Regions from separate parts of the Metabacillus litoralis genome, predicted to be linked through region 2. Evidence: riboswitches for the same ligand, from Rfam matches in the RefSeq annotation. Region 2 holds a riboswitch; the other holds the start of a gene.

Region 1 (6,039 bases), 300 kb from region 2:
GTGAAGAAATTAGAAAATTGGTAAATGAGATACAACTTCAAACCACTGAGGCTGTTGATTCTATAAATAGTGGGACGATCATTGTCGAAGATGGAAGAGGCATGGTTTATAAGAGTGGTGAAGCGTTTAAAGACATTGTTCAATATGTTCACAACATAGGAAATAAGTCAGACTCAGCAATTAAAGCTATGGTCATGGTTGATGAGAGAACAAAGACAACGACCGAAAGCATCAGAGAAATAGATGACATTGCAGTGCAAGCCTCATCTAGTGTCCAAAATGTTGCAGCTACTGTAGAAGAGCAATCTGCTTCAAATGAAGAAATCACTTCTTCTGCCCAGTTGTTAAGTGAAATGGCAAATGACCTAAGAGTAGAAATAAGTAAATTTAAAATTTGATTTTTCCGAAAAAACAATCATTACTCTAATAGAGTTGATTGTTTTTTTATTTTCCATTCATTACAGCAATAGATTATTATGTCTGCTAAATATTTGCTGTATCGAAGAAGGCTTATTTTCTCCTCATTCATAACCTAAGAGTGAATTCACCGATCTTTGTTACAAATGCTCAAACAGTCAAAACGCTATCCCTATTCATATCAAATGATTGCCTAATCCTATCACAAGCACTTACGTAATACGAGAAGCCTGTATTATAATAAGTATAAGGTCAAAAACTATGACGTGAAACTTATGGATGAACTATCACACAATCAAAAGCAAGAGCTCGTCAACCTGATAAAACGTCATTCCGAACTGAATGGTTTGCATGAAACTGAGTAAGACGAATTCTAATGAACCATATCTATCTCTAACAATAGAGAGCAGGCGCATTCAGAAGGTAGTGACTGCCTTTGAGCTTTAACTTATCAAGATAAAAATGAAAACTTATTTAAAGAGGGATAGCATGGTAAAAAGCAAACTAGCACTCATTGGTTCAGCTGTGATTTTATGTATATGTATGAGCTTCTATTTTCCATATCCTACTAATAAAACAATTGACGCACGGGCTTCATTCATGATGTTACCAATTCGAGACCAAGATGGGTACGTTGTACTCGGAATCATTGGATCTTTCTTGTTTATTCTGGCAATGATTTTACTTGGTATTGGTTTAAAGAAATATCGTGTAAGAACGATGATCATCGTTATATTGGTCTATTCAATTCTACCAACACTTTTGATTACCATGTATCAAGAAACCTTAGCTAAGGGGATAGCAGCCATTTCGTATGATGGAAGTGGTACCTGTCAATTTGATCATGTGAGCGAAGATCTATTAAATGGGGAATGCTCAATCGTTTTGCATAATCGCAGCAGTGAATCTGTTTCATTTGAAATAGAATTTTTAGATTCTTTTTTCCCTGAAGATGAAGTACGAATGGAGTCGCTCATGAATTTGAATGGCCCTCACATATTTACAATAGAAGGAAATAGTGAAGAAACGATTGAAGTAAAAGCGTTACTTGACCTAACAGATGTGCCGAATCCTATTGGTGGGGGAACCTCAACGGGTATTCATATTAAGTTAATAGAGGGAGAGGACATTCGCATTTTATAGTTAATCCATATGATTCTTCTGTGTTTCTAGATAAAGTATCCAGCTCTTAGATAACCAATAATGAAAGGGTGAATGATAGATGATCGTTCATTTTAAAGATAGTCAATTATTTTATGAAACGTATGGAGAGGGACATCCTATTCTTATTTTACATGCTATGGGAACAGATCATCGCTCCATGACAGCCTGGATCGAGCCTATTTTTCACAATATGAAAGGCTTTCAGCGAATTTATATAGACATTCCAGCTCACGGGAAAAGTAAGATTGGGAAAAGTCTAAAGTCTACTCAAGATTTCTTAGATATAATTCTTTCTTTTATAGAGACTGAGTTAAAAGTTCACACATTTTCGTTAGTAGGTCATTCTTATGGAGGGTATTTAGCTCAAGGAATTTTTAGTAGAAAAAGAGATTCCGTAAAGAGCTTGTGTTTACTTGCACCTGCCATCCATAAAAAAGAAAGAACCTTACCAATAAAAGTGGTAAGAGAAGTAGATGAGGATGTATTGAAAACAATAGATCCCGAGGTTAGAGGTGCTATTAACACTTTACTTGTTTATCAAACAAAGGAAAATATTGAATCCTTTCTCCGTACAATTCAGCCAGGTCGTTTATTAGCAGATCGCGAGTTTCTTTTGTCTAATTGGAGGGAAGAGGGGTATTACTTGAAGAATGACCCGTTTAGCGACATGAACAATTTACATACTCCTACACTTTTTATTTTAGGGAAACAGGATTCTATTTGCGGTTATCGTGATTATCTTCCTTTTCTGGATATGTTTTCTAATCTTTCCTTTTCAGTCCTTGATCAGGCGGGTCACTTGATGACGATTGAAAAAAGAGCGGTCGTTCAGAGTTTATTTAAAGACTGGTTACTATCTAGTAAACTAAAAAAAGAGATATCCGAATGAGGATTTCTCTTTTTTGCTTAGAACCTATTCTATTATTCTAGAATCAAGCTCAATAACATGTGCAAATAAACCGCCAAATTGACCTTCATTCCAATAGATATTCACCAAATACTCATAGCCACCATGCTCAAAGCCAATAACACTGTTTTTCCCAACCTCGTATGGTATCTCGATTTCATAGTATTCCTCTTCTACAGGATCTGCCTCTCCGCCTTTGAATAGAACACGAATCGTATTAGCTGCGTCTTCAACCACCTCAACAGAAATGACTCTTGGTCCATCAAAGGTATTCATGTCAGCCAATTCCATTTCTAGGATGTGAAGATTACTCGCAATGTTTAAGTAAATAGATTCCTGTTCGATTTTTTCTAGAAAGCGATCAATCAAAATAAATCGATCTAGAACATAATCAACATTCACTTCATTTTTAGCCAATTCTTGTTTTGCCCGTTCCAGTTCAATAAAGGCAGATACAGGATAAATAATTCTGTTTTGCTCTAATCTTGCTGGATTTACAAACTTTTCACGAAAGGCATCACGATTTGGCTTTCCATACACTCGTGAAACAACTCGGTCTAGCTTTTTGATTTCTGCAGAGAGATTGTTATAAAGAATAACTGTCTCATGATTCATGACAAGAGAATCATTGCGTTTTTTAAGCTCTAATCTTTTTGCCTCTACAGATTGTCCAACTTTTAAAGCATCAATATAAGTGGCTGATTTATCAATTTGTTGTTTCACATTACTAGATAATCTAGCTTCTAATTGAGTTTTAGCTGTGCTTTTCTTTAAGGAAGAAACAATAGTGACTGCTTTTTGATAATAAGTTTTCGTATCATTATAAAGCTTCATATCTATGTCTCTAATTCCATTGTTTCTTTCCACAGACATTTGCCATTTTAATGATCCTCCATAGCTTTCTGCTTTCTTCACAGCAAGTTGGGCTTCATTTAACGTTGCTGCACTTGCATTAATAGGGTAAAACGCTACAAATAGGAGAAACATGAAACCAATTGCGCTTCTAAATACCTTCACTCTGTGTTCACCTCGAAATAATAGTTGTAAAAGAAGTATAGTCATTTTTGAAAGCCCTGTCTTTATGAAATTGGAACCATTTCCATGCATGTTCGACATAACGTTCCACAAAACGATTCTCATAGTTAAAAAGGACTATTTTTTACAAGGTAAACATGATAAAATAAATGAAATAATTAAAAAAAATTCACTGAAAAGGCAAAATCATTGAAAAATGATGACGCAAAGCTACAGACCTACGGGGAAACCTATGGTGGCTGAGTTTCCAAAGGAATAACGATTTAAGGTTATTTCCATTTGGAAGTAGCCTTTTATTTTTATAAAGCTTTTATTTTTAATTAAGTGGGGGATTGCTATGCTAAAGATTGGTCGACTACCTACAACCACACTTTTTGTATCCGCTTTCATTTATTTCACTTGGAAGATCTTTATACATGATCCTTTACTAGAATCTTTAGGACTTACTTTCGTTCAAATCATTGTTGGAATTCTTAGCTTGATTTGGCTCATAAAAGCTTATAAAAGTATGAGTAAGAAAAGTAAATACTTTTGGCTTTTATTAGGAATCGGTGTCATTCTGACAATACTATCAAATACTTTATGGTTTAAGCACCAATTGTTTGAAAGTACAACCCTGTTTCCTGATAACTCTTATTTCATTTGGCTTTTAGCTTATATGTTCTATTTATCGGCCTTGATTTATAAAGTAAGAGAATTTAGTCTTATTGCATCAACTAGCTCCTACATATTTAATATCGTTGTTTTTATGATATCAGCTACAGCCGTTAGTGCACATTATTTAATAAGACCGAATATCTTAAAATCGGAATCTTTTATCATGATTATCACAAATATTGCCTATCCTATTATAAGTTTAAGTATATTATTTGTTATAACGATTCTTTACTATTTAATTCAACAAGTTAAACAAGAAGAGAATATGTTTTTATATCTTATTATTGGGTTCTTTTTGCAAGTAATAGCTGATTCTTATTACGCATATCAAGCGACGATGGAAACGTATCAGCCTGGAGGTTTGTCGGATTTTCTATGGATGGTGTCAATCTTATTGATAGGAATTGGAGGCTATTACGCTAAGAATAATAGGGCCGAAACAAGATTGCACATTATGAATCCATTCGATACTAGAGAAAGAATTTTTCCATACTTTAGTGTAATCGTTCTGATTGTTTTAGTTACACATAGTTATGAATGGAAACTAAATCTTCTTAGTTTAGGTTTGGTCATTGTTATGAACTTGATTATAGCTCGCCAACTTAGAGTTTTAACTAAAAATAAAAAGCTTGTGGAAGAGTATAAATTTTTGGCTTATCATGATCCATTGACTGGTTTAAATAATCGAGCTAGCTTTCAAGAGGATTTAAGTGAAAGATTGAATCATGCTACTAATAAAAGCATGGCTGTCTTATTATTAGACCTTGATCGATTTAAAGTAATAAATGATACACTAGGACATTATCGCGGAGATCACGTTTTGATAAAAACAGCAGAACGACTTAGCGACGCTTTAGATGATTCTGCTCAAATTTATAGACTAGGCGGAGACGAGTTTGTCATCATCGTTTCTGAAGGTTTAGAAGAACAATGTTCAATGATAGCCCATAGGATATTAAATGAATTTACGCAGCCATTTCGAATAGATGAACATGAAATTATCGTCACACCAAGTATAGGGATTAGTAGATATCCTGATCATGGAGATAATGGTGAGGACCTTCTTAAAAATGCTGATGCTGCCATGTATCTAGCGAAGGAAAATGGGAAAAACAACTTTAAATTTTATAACACGGAACTAGAAAAAATAAATACTAGAAAAATGAAAATAGAAAATGAACTGCGATGTGCTATCGAAAAAAATCACTTTTCTCTTTCTTATCAGCCAAAGGTAGATTTAGAGACTAATAAGATCAATGGCATGGAAGCGTTGCTGCGTTGGAATCACCCTGAATTAGGTATAATTTCGCCTGTTGAATTTATTCCCATTGCGGAAGAAACAGGACAAATTATCTCTATTGGAGAATGGGTGCTAAAGACAGCATGTAAGCAGAGTAAAGCATGGCAGGAAAAAGGCTATCCATCTTTATGTGTTTCAATCAATGTTTCTGTAAGGCAACTTAAAAATAAAGATTTTGTTGAAATTGTCAGTCAAGCTCTACAAGAGTCAAGGCTAGAGCCACAATTTTTAGAATTAGAAATTACAGAAAGCATTATGCAAGAGATAAATGTTAGTATTCATATTTTAAATCGTCTAAGAAAGTTAGGAATTAAAATTTCTATAGATGATTTTGGAACTGGATACTCCTCCTTACATGTGCTTCAGCAGCTACCGATCGATACGATAAAAATTGATAAGTCTTTTATTAAAAATCCAGACGATCATAACCAACAGATGATGATCAAAACCATTATTGATTTGGGAAACAACATGAATTTAAATGTTGTAGCTGAGGGAATAGAGAAGGAAAATCAAGTAAGAATTCTACTTGAAAATGGTTGTAAAATTGGACAAGGCT
Region 2 (6,039 bases):
CATATTAATTGTCAGGAACATTTAAATATGAGAGATTATGAAGGATATCAAGTAGTAGGCTTTATGATTTAGGGTTGAGGGGAAAGTAGTTCAACGCTATATGAAAGAAAGGCGTATTTTACCAAATGTTGTTATACTTTTAGTGTATCAAAAATTAAAATAATGAGAGGTATTACAATGTTAATAGGTTATATTAAAGAAATTATTCGCCATCCTGTAAAATCCTTTTATGGAGAGAATGTACAAGAAACACAAGTTATGGAATATGGTTTATACGGAGACCGTAGTCATGCCTTTTTAGATAAAACGAGACAAGGGAAGTTTTTAACGATCACGCAGTTTCCTGAAATGGCTAGATATAAAGCAAGATTTGTTGGAGAGGAATCGCAAGAAGATTATCCAAATGTTGAAGTAATTACTCCGCAAGGCAAGGTGTTTAGCTGGGGAAATGAAGAACTCACGAAAGAAATAGAAGAAAAATCTAAGTGTAAAATTTCACCGATTACGTTTACCCCGTCACACGTACCATTAGGAGCAATCGAAGAAGAACATATTCAGCTGGTAACGGATGCCTCCCTAAATAGATTAAAGGAAATGTGGGGAAAAACAAATGTGGAACACAGACGTTTCCGACCGAATTTACTAATAGACTTGAATGAAAAAATTCCGTTTATTGAAGAGGAATGGTTTAACAGACAGATAAAAATTGGAAATGAAGTTGAAATAAAATTAAAAAGGCATTGCGAGAGATGTATGATTATTACAGTTAATCCTGAAAATGCTGAAAAGGATGCCACATTACTTAAAACGGTTGCAAAAGAAAGAAATAATCATTTTGGGGTTTATGCTTCTGTTACAAAAACAGGACGAATTCAAGTAGGTGATGAAGTCTTACTTTTAGATTAGGATTAGAGGTATGGCATTATACATACATAGTATACGCTGTTCATAGACGAATAGTTGGGATAAGAGTGCTCTGGTTTATGAGAGTTTGTATATTTAATTAAAATAAAAGAATCTATGGATTGTCGTGTAAGGATAGATTTCATCTTCATTAGGTGTAATGATCATGTATATTAGTGTATAATAATAAGAAAAATTTTCCAGTGGAAAAGGGTGGGAGGATCTATGGAGAAGATAGAATATGAATGGGTCAAACAAACACGTCAGATTTTGTTAGATCAGTGTAGAGAACTGAATAAAGAGGATATGACGAAAGAGTTTGATTTTGGTTTTAAGAGTATTAGAGATTCTCTTGTTCATGTGGCGGGCTGCTATCATGCTTGGTTAGGCTCTTTTGTCCTTTCAGAAACATCATCTCCTTTACTTGCAAAGGAAACTATTTATAAAATGAAAATAGATGATATTCAACGCTATTTTCAACAAGCTGATGACTATGTAGAGAAAGTTTTCGAACAATTCAAAAACAAACTTGATGAGTTTATTGAAAAAGAGCCTGCCTGGAAAGCTGGCAGTGGGGCTATAAGCAAAACTCCCCATCAATTACTTTTCCATTCAATTACACACGAATCGCATCATAAGGGACAAATAGTTGCAATGTTACGTCAGCTTGGTCGTGTTCCAGAAAATACAGACATATTAGGATTGCCTGAAAAAGAATTCTCTATATAAAAATTAAGAAGGTCTGGCTGCAAAATAGGAGGAGAATAATGGGAGTATCTATTAAATTGCTTCTATCTGACGAGGAAAAATCCCAGCTTAGAAGAGTAAAAGTTCGTGTAAATGAGTTATATACTTTTGATACAGAACAAATTGCACAAATGTTGAATATATCGAACACAAGAGCTAAAGCTTTAAAAGGTTTAGCAGAATTTCAAACTGTACCCTCTATTGGTTACAAATTAGCTGAAAAATTGGTTTATAAATTAAATATTTTTTCATTAACAGAAATCAAAGATAAAAATCCTGCTGCTCTTTTTGATGAACTAGAACAAAAGTTAACTGTATGGACTGACAGCTGTGTTGAAGATCAAATTCGCTGTGTTGTTCACTATGCTAATAACCCGAAATGCCATAAGCAATGGTTTGATTTCACTGAAGAGAGAAAAGCATATCGAGAAAAAGTGGGTTTCCCTGAAAACAGACCTAAAAATGCTTGGTATACGTAATAAAAAAACGATCATTTTTCATAAATGATCGTCTTCTTTATGTAAACAAAGTACTCTTTAGTTACATCGCGTCAAATGATAAAAATCCTATTCTTCTTCTTCTCCAATGTCATTTACGGTTTTCATTACCATTTTAATCATTTGGTATCCGCGGATCATTTGATTTGCGTCTTTTGGTGTGATTCCTTCTTTTTCTAACTGCTCAACTAATTTAATCCATTCATTACTCAATTCTAATCATTCCTTAAAATTTATCAATATATGATCGTTAAAAATCGTTATAGATGCCAAAATACAAATAAAACTTTAGTATTTTATATAACGATATGCTTCAAAATATCAGTGCTTATTGGACAATTACTATTTCTCTTGAACCATTGGCTAGTTTGTTCAAATCACTTTTAGCCTTCTCGTAGTCAGTAGTAAGATGGATGATAAAGTTCATTACATTATCATATTCTCCACGTTTACGAATTTCATAGAATACTTCTGGCTTTTCATGTTCAATGATTGTCACAAATGAGACTAAACAAATTTCTGATGCTGTGCTCTTCACTCTTAGAAATTGTTTAAGAAAATTAGTAAAATAAAATGATGATTCCTTTGAATCAGGGTACCTCATTAATAATTGATTAAATTTTTTAATTGCAGCTTGTATCTCAGTATCCTTCATAATAATCCCCCCATTAATAAATGGGTTACCAATCAATCATTATTTAATCTATAAACTATTGGCAACCCGACTGTCATAGTCTTTAAGACTTTAGACTCGTAGCTTTGCGTCCTTACCTTTCGATAAGTTTGCCTTTATCAACTATATATAGGATTTTAAAGACTTTTATCCTATATTTCAACAAAATTCTACAAAATTATTATTTCTTATTTACTATATCTTACTAACATAGCTTTATGTTAAAAAAGAAAGGGATTAATTGGTAAAATGGCGAATGTAAATATCAAATAGCATGATTATTTTTGGTGATATCAAAGTTAATTTTACATATTTTTTATAGGGGTTTTTAGAATGAATGAGAAAGAAATTATTTCAATTGTACAACAGGATAAATGGATGATGGAGATTTTAAGATCTGTAAAAATGTTAGGCTTACCGGATTGGTGGATATGTGCTGGATTTATTCGCTCAAAAATATGGGACACGCTTCATCATTTTAATGAAAGGACGAGACTTCCAGATGTTGATGTGATCTACTTTGATTCTACTAATATAAATGAAGTAGAGGAAAAGATGCTTGAGGAAAAACTAAAAACCATAATGCCAGATGTACCTTGGTCGGTAAAGAACGAAGCAAGAATGCATTTAAAAAGTAATTTACCTCCATATTTATCTTCTGTAGATGCGATATCAAAATTTCCAGAAACAGCTACATCTCTTGGCTTAAAGTTAGATGAAAAAGGCCATATAAAATTAATAGCTCCACACGGAATTAATGATGTTGTAAATTTAGAAGTCAAGCCAACACCTTTCTTTCTAGAATCAAAAGAACGTGTAGAGGTTTATGAAGATCGAATAGCGAAGAAGAATTGGCGATCTATTTGGTTTAACTTAAAGATACACCATATTAGGAACGATTAAATGTTTTTATATGATATTGAGTCTTAACTTAAGCTAAAACAGAGTATAAGTGATCTTAAATTGATTAAAAGAGGGATAGTTATGGATAAGTCTTATAAGATAGCTATAATTGGTGGGACGGGGAAGGTAGGACGTTATCTTGCTTCTAGAGCGTTAGAAAACGGTTATCAAGTCCGTATGCTTGTTAGAAATCCAGCAAAGTTAAGCTTCAGAGACGAAAGGATTGAGATAGTAGAAGGAAATGTGCAAAAATTGGAGGATATTCAAAAACTACTAATAGATTGTCAAGTAGTTATTAATTCTTTTGGCCAGCCAATCAGAGAGAAACCGATTTATAGTAATGTAACGGAAATGATACTTGAGGTAATGGCTGAATTACAAATTGATCGTTATATTGGGGTTACAGGTGGCTCTTTAACTATTAATGGAGATAAAAAGAGCTTTATGAATAGAGTGGGAGCAAAGATGTTTGAATGTATCTATTCTAATATGATGACCGATAAGAAAAAGGAATGGCAAATTCTTAGCCGTAACACGTTAATTAAGTGGACACTAATTAGGCTTCCATTTATAGTTGATGGCATGGAAAAGGGATTTATAAAAGAAAATCTATTAGATATGCCGGGTACTACAATAACAAATCAAGATATAGCGACTTTTATCATTAACCAAGTTAAAAGTCTAGAGTACATACAAAAATCACCCTTTATCTCAAATTAATAAAACCGGGTATACTGATTACTTGCGAATTTAGTGTCACGAAAAAGCTACATCAAAAATGGTAACTTTCTTATTTTTGTAAAGGTGGGCTATAAAATGAATGCAATTATTCGTTGGATTGTTTTTATTTTTCTTATTTTCATTGCTTTTCAGTTGGTAAACAAAGGACTAGAATTAAGGTCGTTTGGAACAAATATTGATGGTGATGGTATCGGAATCCATTTTTTAGGATTTTAATGATAGAGTATCGGAAGGGAATATTTCTACATACGCAGTGGGCTTCTTTGTTAGTAGTATGATTACGTTGCTTGTTGCCTTTGTTTTTCTAGGAAAAACAAGTAATAATAATGGACGAAAAGTAAACAAGACCTAAAAACAAAGTACCTCTGTTATAAAAATCCCAGAACCTACACTCCGACTTTTGGACTGTTTACTCATTTACTGAATCCTCAATGGATACTCATCCGTATAAAAGGGGAAGGGGGTATCATCTTTGATAATGAAGATAAGGAAATTTTTTGGTGTCCTTTTGTTGATCATCTCAGTCATTTTTGGCGCTGTATCAATTGGATTGGGTTATGGAGAACCCGTTGTTATAACACTTATTATGTATTTAATATTAGGGATCTTCCCCTTAATTCTTGCACTTTTATTATTTAAAGGAAAATCAGCTATTAAATTTAAGGTATCTAATTTACGCTCTTTGTTTGTTAATCAAAGAGTGCGAGTATATGTATTAATCACCATCATAACCCCGATTTTACTTAATTTTGTAGATTCATTGGGTCGCAATAAACTGGAGCGACTAGCAGGTCCAGGGAATATTTATTTTGCAAATATTTCAGAAGGATGGTTAGGTTATACGATTGTATTTGTTTCACTTATAACATTTATGTCATTCGCCGGCATTTTTGTGTTAGGTTGGAAGAACAGTAAACATTCACTCAGATATACGTTTATTATTAATCTTATCTTTACCATCCTCATTTCAGTGATGATAAATGATGATTATAAAGCGATTAATCAAGATGAGCTCATTATCAGTACCTTAGGAAAAAAAGAAAAAATTCCATGGTCTGATGTAAAACATGCCTATTTAAAAGGGAAAATAACTAGTGATGGTTTTAAAAAATCATCCGGCAGCAGCTTTAAATGGAAGTTTGAATTTGTTTTGAAAAATGGTGATACTGAGGAATTTGGGCCATTTACTTACTTTAAGTATAACCTTAAAGACTCCTTAAATATTAAAAAGCTTTTAGCAGACAAAAATATATCCTTAACGATAGATCAATTATCAGATGAGGAATGGGAATATGTTCAAATTGATATGGATTATGAAGAAGAAGTAAAGCCAGAAGATTTTTACTCCCTATTTCAGTACGACCCTAAATCAGGACAGTACTACTATATTCACTACTAAAAATGTATTTTTAGGATCGAATAATTGCCTTATTTTTACTAATTTTGGGCATTTTTACATATTAAATTTTAGCGAAAGAGGAGATCTGTTAAATGACGGAACAAGTAACTGGAAAATTTGTTGAGCGTATTGATGCTGTATTTCTTCCTGTCAGGAATCTTGAAGAATCATTATTA

Evidence for each region. Region 2 has a riboswitch for cyclic di-GMP ahead of D9842_RS07635 (hypothetical protein). Riboswitches for the same ligand answer to the same signal wherever they lie in the genome.
Region 1: another riboswitch for cyclic di-GMP. It lies ahead of D9842_RS06315 (EAL domain-containing protein); the one in region 2 lies ahead of D9842_RS07635 (hypothetical protein).

What each region holds. Positions count from the first base shown of each region.
Region 1 covers NZ_CP033043.1:1,315,487-1,321,525, reverse strand. Annotated here, with positions in the region: gene D9842_RS06335 (methyl-accepting chemotaxis protein) at 1-398, shown strand, start outside; gene D9842_RS06330 (hypothetical protein) at 907-1,560, shown strand; gene D9842_RS06325 (alpha/beta fold hydrolase) at 1,640-2,470, shown strand; gene D9842_RS06320 (hypothetical protein) at 2,495-3,505, opposite strand; cyclic di-GMP riboswitch class I at 3,693-3,775, shown strand; gene D9842_RS06315 (EAL domain-containing protein) at 3,861-6,039, shown strand, end outside.
Region 2 covers NZ_CP033043.1:1,613,372-1,619,410, reverse strand. Annotated here, with positions in the region: gene D9842_RS07650 (MOSC domain-containing protein) at 178-906, shown strand; gene D9842_RS07645 (DinB family protein) at 1,129-1,632, shown strand; gene D9842_RS07640 (helix-hairpin-helix domain-containing protein) at 1,671-2,129, shown strand; gene D9842_RS25755 (hypothetical protein) at 2,217-2,360, opposite strand; gene D9842_RS07635 (hypothetical protein) at 2,476-2,802, opposite strand; cyclic di-GMP riboswitch class I at 2,860-2,945, opposite strand; gene D9842_RS07630 (nucleotidyltransferase family protein) at 3,154-3,723, shown strand; gene D9842_RS07625 (NAD(P)-dependent oxidoreductase) at 3,805-4,443, shown strand; gene D9842_RS26265 (hypothetical protein) at 4,540-4,680, shown strand; gene D9842_RS07615 (MFS transporter) at 4,937-5,863, shown strand; gene D9842_RS07610 (VOC family protein) at 5,956-6,039, shown strand, end outside.